4 regions of the Priestia sp. SB1 genome follow, and region 3 is predicted to be linked to each of the others. Evidence: riboswitches for the same ligand, from Rfam matches in the RefSeq annotation. Region 3 holds a riboswitch; each other region holds the start of a gene.

Region 1 (2,205 bases), on a different contig from region 3:
GTCATTAAGTTTTGTTCAGCATAGACAACTTAAAAGAGAATTTAACTAGTTTGGATGATTACAATTGAAGGAATTTGAATACGAGGTAACTGTAAATAGCCTAGTAGAGCAATATCAAACACAACTTTTAAATATAGCCTCAGCATATGTAAAAGACAGTCATGCGGCCGAAGACATTGTGCAGCAGGTCTGGATTAAGTACTATCAACTTCTGAAGCTAGAAGGTAAAGATAGTAAAAAATCAGCGTATGCATGGTTATATCGTGTTACTGTTAATCAGAGTATTGATTTTTTGAGAAGGGTGAAGAACAAACGAGTCATATCCTCTAACAATATAGAGATGACTCAATACTCACAAAACATTGATACTATATTATTGGAACAACATGTAATAGAAAGATTGGAAAATGAGGAACTTCTTAAAAGGATAGATATTTTACCTGAAAAGTATCAGAATGTTATTGTTTATTTTTATTTTAAAGACTTACCTTACAATGAGGTTGCTACTGCTTTAAATATTAGTTTAGGTACAGTTAAGGCAAGGCTTCATCGAGCAAAATATTTATTAAGAAAGATGTATCCAGAAAAAGGTGATAATTAGCTAAATATTTATTTGTTTTTTTATAATGCTCTTTTTTATTAGATATCAACAGTGTATGTAGGTTGTAGAAAAAAATAAATGACGATACTTTTTTTGACAAAATCCGACAACCATTATATAGTAAAATACTTATAAATTTACATATTGAGATAAAGGCAAACTAGTTGAAAAGCTAGGACGCAAAGCTACAGGTCTAAGGTCTAAGGGCTATGGCAGCTGAGCCCCCTGAATATCTGGAGGTAATTCTTATGGACAGTAAAGGACAATTAGTAGTACAAGAACTAAATCAAGAGTGGATTGAACTTATAAGGGAAGCTAAGGAATTAGAATTGACTATTGAAGAAATTAGGAAATTCCTAGAGAGTAAATAGATACAATGACCATAAACAACATTAATCATTCATTAATGTTGTTTATGGTTATTTAATTCTTGAGATCTTCTATTTAAAAACTCTTTAAATTCCTCTTGAGTAATGTCTGAATTCATCGCTTCTTTGACTAAATCTAGCCATTCCTGGGGAAGGGTAGTTAAATTATTCACTGTAATATTCCTCCTCTACAACTTGTCCTATTATAAAGTAAATTACTTTTCAATATAACCCATAAAGTAAAAATTATTACTTTTAACCTATTATTTAATAATATATGATATTTTTGGAATAAATACAGTTATTTGGTTTATGGAAAACCAAAATTTTAATGACCTAGCTAAGCCAATAAAGACGTAAGCAATGAATAGTAAGCAGATTCAAGGTTGACCTTTATTTAAGGAAGTAAAACTGAAAGGATTTTTATTAGTGAAAAAGGACGAATCACTTACAGAATACTTAATAATTGATAATATGGGGAGGATAAAGATACCACCTCTGTTTTTAAAGAATGCTAATATCCATCCATCTTCTAAAATACAATTCTTCAACTATAAAACCTTTTTTGTTATGAGACAGGTTAAATTTTTACCGGTACGGTTGGAGAAAAAAGCAGCAAAAAATTTGACTAGATCTATCAACGAATTAGGCTGTATTGTAATTCCAAAGATGCTTCGCGAAATACATGATATAAATTTACACGAGGAAATAGAAGTGAAAGTCATTAATACGAGCATTGTTTTAAAGAAGAAAAAAGAGGAAAATAAACCTACAGGTCTAATAAGGGAACCTTTAGAACCTGAACTGAATAAGTTATCTTTACTTGAAATTAAAGAAGGGAGGGTAAAACTCCCTTCTTCTGTGCTCAAATCTCTCGATTTAGAAGAACATATACAATTACAGTTCTTCATCAAAGGGAATAATACTATTGTCGCAAAAAAACACAAGTATGAATTTCCTACAGAAGGAATTCTTTTGTTTACAGGGCAATCACGGGTAATAAAGAAAGATAAATACTTAAACATTCCTAAAAAGCTCAGAGATTATTTAAACATTTATAATGGCGATACCTTGGAAATTACAACATTAGGAGATCAATTAATTATAAAAAAAGCTCTTTAGAAAATTTAAACACGTCATTGTATAAGATATTCTTATTAAAATTAAAAAAGTAATTGCAGTTTAATTAGGTAACTGCAATTACTTATTCATGTTGTTATAGAATTATTTATCAGT
Region 2 (2,205 bases), on a different contig from region 3:
AATGTAAATAAACCATTTCAGCACATTAATCTTACACACGAAGAATTAACAGAAAAAGAAAGTAAACATTTAAAGAAAGCTTTTGCATAAGCAATATACATAACTTGAACTTCTTGTACCAAATACTTACTAACGCTACCGGAGCAGATAGCGATTTTCTAAGGTTTGGGTGCATTGCAAGGATGTTCAAACGATTCCATACAAATGAAGGTTGGGGTACCCGCTACAAGCACTTGCTTACATAGAAAGAACTGTATGTGCGGTTGTCCCGAAGGGACACTTCTGTAATTTGTATGGTTAACCGACCCCGTTGAACGGGAAGGGTTCCTAAGTCTTTAAAGGTTTTAGGAATCCCCCACTTCAAGCTTGCTAAGTGGGGGTAGTTCAATTAGTTGCATTTACTAGTTCAGCTTGAATTTTAGCATCAATATTTCTCTTTGCTTCATTCAACTCCTGATCAGCTTTCCTAGTCAATTCATCTTTCTTTACCTTCGAAGCATTATTTGCTGTTGTCTCTAAATCAGATATTGTTTGAATGTAGTAACTATCCAATTCTTTCTCATTACGCTGAATTAATTGTTCTTTATGCTTTTTAACATCTTCACTAATCAATTTTACATTTCTACTTACATCGTTTGAAATTTGATCAATAATAGCTGTTTCTTTTTCATCAGTCTTTTGTTTAATTTCAGGGAACACAGCTGTATATAGCTTGTCTACACCTTTTGTAATTAATGCATTCCATTGGTCTCCATAAGCGGCATATGCTGTAGTACCCATTGAGCTAATTACAATTGTACCCGCTAAAACTAATCCAGCAGCTTTTTTACTTACTTTAATTTTTTTCACAATTATCTTCTCCCCACAATGTAAAAGAAAGCGGTCGGTTGCACTAATAGCTCCACAAGATCCAAGTGCCCACGTATAGACCTTGCTTCTTAACTCCCTCTTATGAGTTACTTTCACTCACTCTTTTTTCATTGAACCTATTTGTATAGATACCTCTTATTTTTGATAAAAGCATATGTTAGATATCCCATACCTAGCCACTTCATTAAATATGGATTTCTCTTACTTGCTTTTATCATTTAAGTTGCTCAAAAACAAGATTTCAAGGACATATATGTAATGGAAAATAGAAAATAAACCAATCTTTTATTTAAGACTACTGAACTCCCCACTTCAAGCTTACTAGTGGAAATAGTTAAAAAAACAAAATTACTTATCATTATGGATTTGCTATCTATTCTGAAGACCAGACAGAGGGATATGAATGCAGGTTCTTAAACAAATTAAAAAAACAGCAGTTTTTAGAATACTTAGTAGAAAAAAAGAAGCACTTATAAAAGTGCTTCTTTTTCTATGTTTCTTAGTTTTTAATAAACTGTTGAGTCCAATAAATACCATAACTTCCGCCTTTAGCATAACCTACACCAATTTGGTTGTAAGAGCTGTTAAGGATGTTTGCACGGTGACCTGGGCTTTCCATCCAAGCCTTAACAACTGCTTCCGGAGTTTGTTGTCCAGCTGCAATGTTTTCCCCAGCGCTAGTGTATTTAATTCTAAAGTTTTTCATCATATCAAATGGTGAACCGTATGTAGGAGAGTTGTGATCAAAGTAATTTTTGTCTCTCATATCTTCTGATTTAATGCGGGCTACTCTTTGAAGCTCCCAATTCATTGTAAGTGGTTTTAAACCTTGTTTTGCTCTTTCCTTATTTGTTAATGTAACTACTTGTTCTTCAAAAGATTGTGTAGCTGAATCAACTGTAGGGATGTTAAGTTTTTGACCAGGATAGATAGTGTTAGGGTTTTTAACCGAAGGATTACTCTTAATAACCTCAGAAGTTCCTACGTGATACTTTGAAGCAATTTTCCACATCGTGTCGCCCTTTTGGACCGTATATGTAGTAGCTGCTTGAGCAGTTAATGGTAGTGCTAGTGATGCCGCCAAACCTAATGCAATAATACCTTTTTTCAATTGTCTTACCTCCACACTTTTTTTCAACAGTGACCATTATGCAACAATTTAATAGCGGGGGGATAGAGGTAAATTTTTCATTCTAATGCTAACAATTTATAAAACTACCTTAAATTACATATTTATGATATTTTTATACGCAAATCCTTTAAAAAAAGGTATATCAAGTCCTATATTTATGATTATGTTGGTGTGAATTACCTTGTAATTAATTGCCTCAGTAA
Region 3 (2,205 bases):
TGTCTAAGATTAGGGATAGAGAGGACCTTTATGGAGAAAATTAATGCAATTAATAAGTATCTTTGTAACAGAATTAATTCAAATTTTAATGCCTTTGTAAACTGACTAAGACATGGCTTTTCTGCTTTGACAATACCGTCACCTAATAACATAGCAAATGGTTCATTATCGATGAACTTAAGTGTGCACCAAACCTTTTGGCTTTTCTTGAAGAATATAGGAACATCTACGTTAGAAAATTAATTTGGTTTTTCTAAAATATCAAACTTTCCTTTTGATAATAAGTTATTTCCGACTATCAGTATATAACAAAGTAATTCTCAATTGTACATTTTTCTTTACCAGAGGCTATAATAATGTCTTTAATATCATATTCAAGGGCTTCTTCAATAACGTATAGTTGGTTTATTTGCGATTGGAAACAGTTCTTTTGTAGCTGGTAACTAATGCGTAATCTGTTCAGCAGTTTTAATAACAGATAATATTGACTTAATTTCAGTAAATAATCTGTCTTAAAACTTAAATAAACTACGAACTGTCATGATTCTTGTACAAAGAAAAAGTCCATAAAGACCTATTTCTTTAAATAGTCGATTTAATTGTATTTTAGGGCGTTAAATGAGTAAAATGAGATATGTTCTTTTTACGCTAAAATATAGGCATTATAACATCTTTTTAAGAATGTTATCGTGATTTAAATAAAACTTTATGACTATTTTATGTGGTTTGTATTGTTTTGTTAGATTTCAAAAAACAATACAATGATCCATTTTACCCATTAAATAATCGAGGTAAATCATGTAATATTATGCAATAATATGTTATCAGATGGAGGATCATAATGCCTATTACTTATTCCGTACGTAAAGTTTACAAACCGTTAAACCTAATCAATGTTCAACTATATAAATCTAATACTGGAAATGAATATTATTACAAAAAAAGAAATGCGCTAGTTTTGAAAAAATTGAACACAACCAATGCAAGTCAAATAATTCAACAACTCTTTTTAGACAGAAATTAACAGAAATTAATCGTTGTTTATTTTAATCAAATAAACATACGATTAATATTTTTCTTCTAATTTTCCTTTTAGCTAAAGTGAGTTTCCTTAATAGTTTTGTTCTTAGATACTTTAAATAGTCTAGAAATTGTTTGAAAAACATAAAAGTTTTAATAAGCATCATGTTATAATTAATAGATAAACAATTGTTTTAAAGTAGGTGGTTTTTGAAATAAATGTCTAAACATTGATTATATTGACTTATTGTGACAAAATCCGACACTAACTATACAGTAAAATAGTTATAAACTTACATATTCAGACAAAGGCAAACTAGTTGAAAGATTAGGACGCAAAGCTACAGGTCTAAGGTCAATTTACTACGACAGCTGGGCTACCTGGGAAACCGGAGGTATTTTTTATGAATAGTTCGCACCAATCTGTAAAGCAAGAGTTAGATGAAGAATGGGTAAAGCTTATACGAGAAGCCAAAGAGCTAGAACTGTCTATTAAAGAAATTAAGGAGTTTTTAGCAAATAAACAAATACTGTAGCAATAAAAAACATTAGACCAAAACTTTTTAGGTATCTAATGTTTTTTATTGCTACAGTATTTGTTTAGGATTTATTTTCGAGAAATCTTTTAAATTCTTCCTTAGTCACAGTGGATCTCATAGCTATTTCAACTAACAGAATCCATTCTTCAGAAAGTCCTTTTTCATAATTTTCATAATTATCCATGATATTCCTCCTCTTAACGTATCATATTATATACTAAAATATTGTGTAGTATAACCCCCTCAGAATAAATCTGTTACTTTTTTCTATAACTAATATGTATAAAATAGTTTAATATTACAAGGAGTTTCTTAAAATCAGATTTTACAGCAAACAGTTCATAAGTGCCTATATTTTTTAAAATGCATTGATTAAAAAAATGGATCTATTAAATTATTATGCTAAGAGTTTGGGTAAGGGATGGGCAATTTATATAAATAAGGCTTTAAAAAATCCAAATTAGACGAATGTATCTCCATATATCAAATGAATCACAAGACTTTGAACCTTGAGTGCAATTTAAATGAATTATATAGCAAGCAAGCTAAAAACGAGTTATACCTATAATAAGAGTAATTGTTAAGTTACAGAGGTTTTTCAAACGGCACCAACAGTTAAGTAGCTGGGGTGCTTAATTGGAAAATA
Region 4 (2,205 bases), on a different contig from region 3:
AGGCTTAACAGCCGTTATAGCACTTTACTTAGAGATACAAAAGGTCAGGATTATAATGTGTATGTACTTTCTTTACAAGATAAAAGATGGATTGCAGGGCCAAATGATGTATGGGCTGGTATTAGTGAAGGAGATGAAATATTTGAAGGTGATTATCAAATAGGCATTCAACCGACGAACGAATCATCTGTTTACCTGCAAGATGTTAAAATGAAAGACTATCAATATAACAAAACAAGAAACATGATTTTTACCCTCACTTTATCGAAGCATCAACCAAACTTCTTATTCTTTTCAACAAGAGAAGCTAGTGTCTCAGAAGGCGGCCCTGCCTATTATTTAAAAGATGGTAAATTAACCAAAGCAACGTTCTTTGAAGAAGGCGAAACATCTCAAGAATTATCTTTTTCATCACGACCTAAGCCAATAGGAAACAATAATATCCAGCTCATTAATTACTGGAATGGAGGCCCTATCGGATGGGAATTTAGCACATATCAGTTCAACAAAAATAGTGGCACCTTCATATATAAGGGTTCTAAGTTTTACATAGACAATGACTCAAGCGAAGGAGAGCAAGTAGCGAAACAATGGAACAACTCTCCAAGTTTCTTTGTTGAAACACCTCAGTCTAAGAAAGAGGTATTAGGATTCTAAACTAAAAAAAGCGAACTGCCCAGGCAGTTCGCTTTTTTATTAACCTCTTTTTCTTCTAGGATATAAAAATACAGAGGTTTTCTATGTTTTAATCTATCCCTTATCGAAATTTGTCGAATCTTTTTTAGGGTAATTCAACCTATTTTTATGGTAAAATCTAAAAAAGATATTCGTTATATAGTATCATTTTAGATATTTCGTTCTTTAAAGAAAACGAAAGTGATGAACTTAACTTGTTCAGTTAAAGGCAAACCAGTCGAAAGGCTGGGACGCAAAACTTCAGGTCTAAGGTCCTTAGGACTAGGATAGCTGGGTTTCCTGATATATCAGGGGGTAAAGGAAAACATGAACAATCAGCGTGTCGTTACTGGAAGTATTGGAGCTTCGTACATGAGGCCGCGCATTGTGGCATTCATTCCGGCGCACAATGAAGAAAAATCAATTCGCGACTGCTTGGCAGGATTAGGCGATCAGCTTCTTCCAAATAATGTGGAGCTTGATGTATTTGTGATTGCAGATAACTGTACGGACCGCACAAAAGAAAAAGCGGAGCTGGCCGGAGATGAATTTGATTTAAATGTAAAAGTACTGGTCACTGAAGGCAATAAACAACGAAAAGTCGGCGCGTTAAATACGGCTTGGAAAAAGATATATGGAGATACGCTGGATTTATATAATACGACGCTGACGAAATATCAGCAGCTGTATAAAGAGTCGATTAAAGCGATTTTAGGGATGGATGCAGACAGCCGTTTGGCTCCAAAAGCACTCATTAATTTATGGGAAGATTTGATGACGTCGCGAAACATCGGCGGCGTGATGGCAAAATATACGATGAGAATGCCTAAAAAGAAAAGCTCGCTCTCAAAAGATGATGTGCACTATGAGGAAAAGCTGGCAAGCGGCGAGTACGGCGGACCGATAGCCCGGTGGTGGACGCATCAGCAAAAGCAGGATATGGCAAGCTGGCTGTTAGATCTTCAGTATCACGGCGGAAGCACGTATGTACTCGGCGGTCAGGCTACGTTGTTTCGTCCTGAAGCGCTTCAAAATATAGTGGAAGAAAATAAACTTGACGGTCCTTGGCAAAATGACAGCGACGTTGAAGATATGCTGCTGACGTGGCAGCTGCAAAAATCCAATTGGAAAACGTTAATCAGTCCCGGCGCTCGCTGCTTTGTGGACTCGATGAGAAGCTATCATACGTACCGTGAACAGCGTAATAAATGGAAGTCTGGAACCGTTGATTTACTGACAAACGGAAACTTGGACGTCAGAACCAAGCATAAAGGAAAGCTGTGGCGTTCACAGATCAAAACGCTGTGTGATTTGCTCATTCGCCTGCTGTTTATTGTATTGTTATCGGCTGCGCTTGCGACCGATCAATTTTACTGGTCGTGGCTTTGGATCATTCCAATTGCGTTAGCTTCTGTGTTAAATATTATGCTCGCTGTCAAAACGCCGATGCACAGGCCGATTGATGTAATACTGGCTGGTCTTTTGATTAGTCCGGAAATTTATTTATGGGTGAATTTAATTACGTTCGGT

The links. Region 3 has a riboswitch for cyclic di-GMP ahead of sinI (DNA-binding anti-repressor SinI). Riboswitches for the same ligand answer to the same signal wherever they lie in the genome.
Region 1: it holds a riboswitch for cyclic di-GMP, as region 3 does, so the genes downstream of both, sinI (DNA-binding anti-repressor SinI) here and sinI (DNA-binding anti-repressor SinI) in region 3, are expected to answer to the same signal.
Region 2: it holds a riboswitch for cyclic di-GMP, as region 3 does, so the genes downstream of both, WKH56_RS06490 (intermediate filament family protein) here and sinI (DNA-binding anti-repressor SinI) in region 3, are expected to answer to the same signal.
Region 4: it holds a riboswitch for cyclic di-GMP, as region 3 does, so the genes downstream of both, WKH56_RS12795 (glycosyltransferase family 2 protein) here and sinI (DNA-binding anti-repressor SinI) in region 3, are expected to answer to the same signal.

What each region holds. Positions count from the first base shown of each region.
Region 1 is NZ_JBBJSS010000025.1:3,385-5,589, forward strand. Features, by position in the region: gene WKH56_RS34700 (RNA polymerase sigma factor) at 65-601, shown strand; cyclic di-GMP riboswitch class I at 746-830, shown strand; gene sinI (DNA-binding anti-repressor SinI) at 850-972, shown strand; gene WKH56_RS34710 (anti-repressor SinI family protein) at 1,005-1,142, opposite strand; gene WKH56_RS34715 (AbrB/MazE/SpoVT family DNA-binding domain-containing protein) at 1,399-2,091, shown strand.
Region 2 is NZ_JBBJSS010000002.1:222,537-224,741, reverse strand. Features, by position in the region: gene WKH56_RS06495 (IS200/IS605 family accessory protein TnpB-related protein) at 1-90, shown strand, start outside; gene WKH56_RS06490 (intermediate filament family protein) at 385-849, opposite strand; cyclic di-GMP riboswitch class II at 873-956, opposite strand; gene safA (SafA/ExsA family spore coat assembly protein) at 1,370-1,981, opposite strand.
Region 3 is NZ_JBBJSS010000014.1:56,751-58,955, forward strand. Features, by position in the region: cyclic di-GMP riboswitch class I at 1,321-1,405, shown strand; gene sinI (DNA-binding anti-repressor SinI) at 1,425-1,556, shown strand; gene WKH56_RS32595 (hypothetical protein) at 1,621-1,743, opposite strand.
Region 4 is NZ_JBBJSS010000003.1:439,248-441,452, forward strand. Features, by position in the region: gene WKH56_RS12790 (hypothetical protein) at 1-657, shown strand, start outside; cyclic di-GMP riboswitch class I at 894-979, shown strand; gene WKH56_RS12795 (glycosyltransferase family 2 protein) at 1,003-2,205, shown strand, end outside.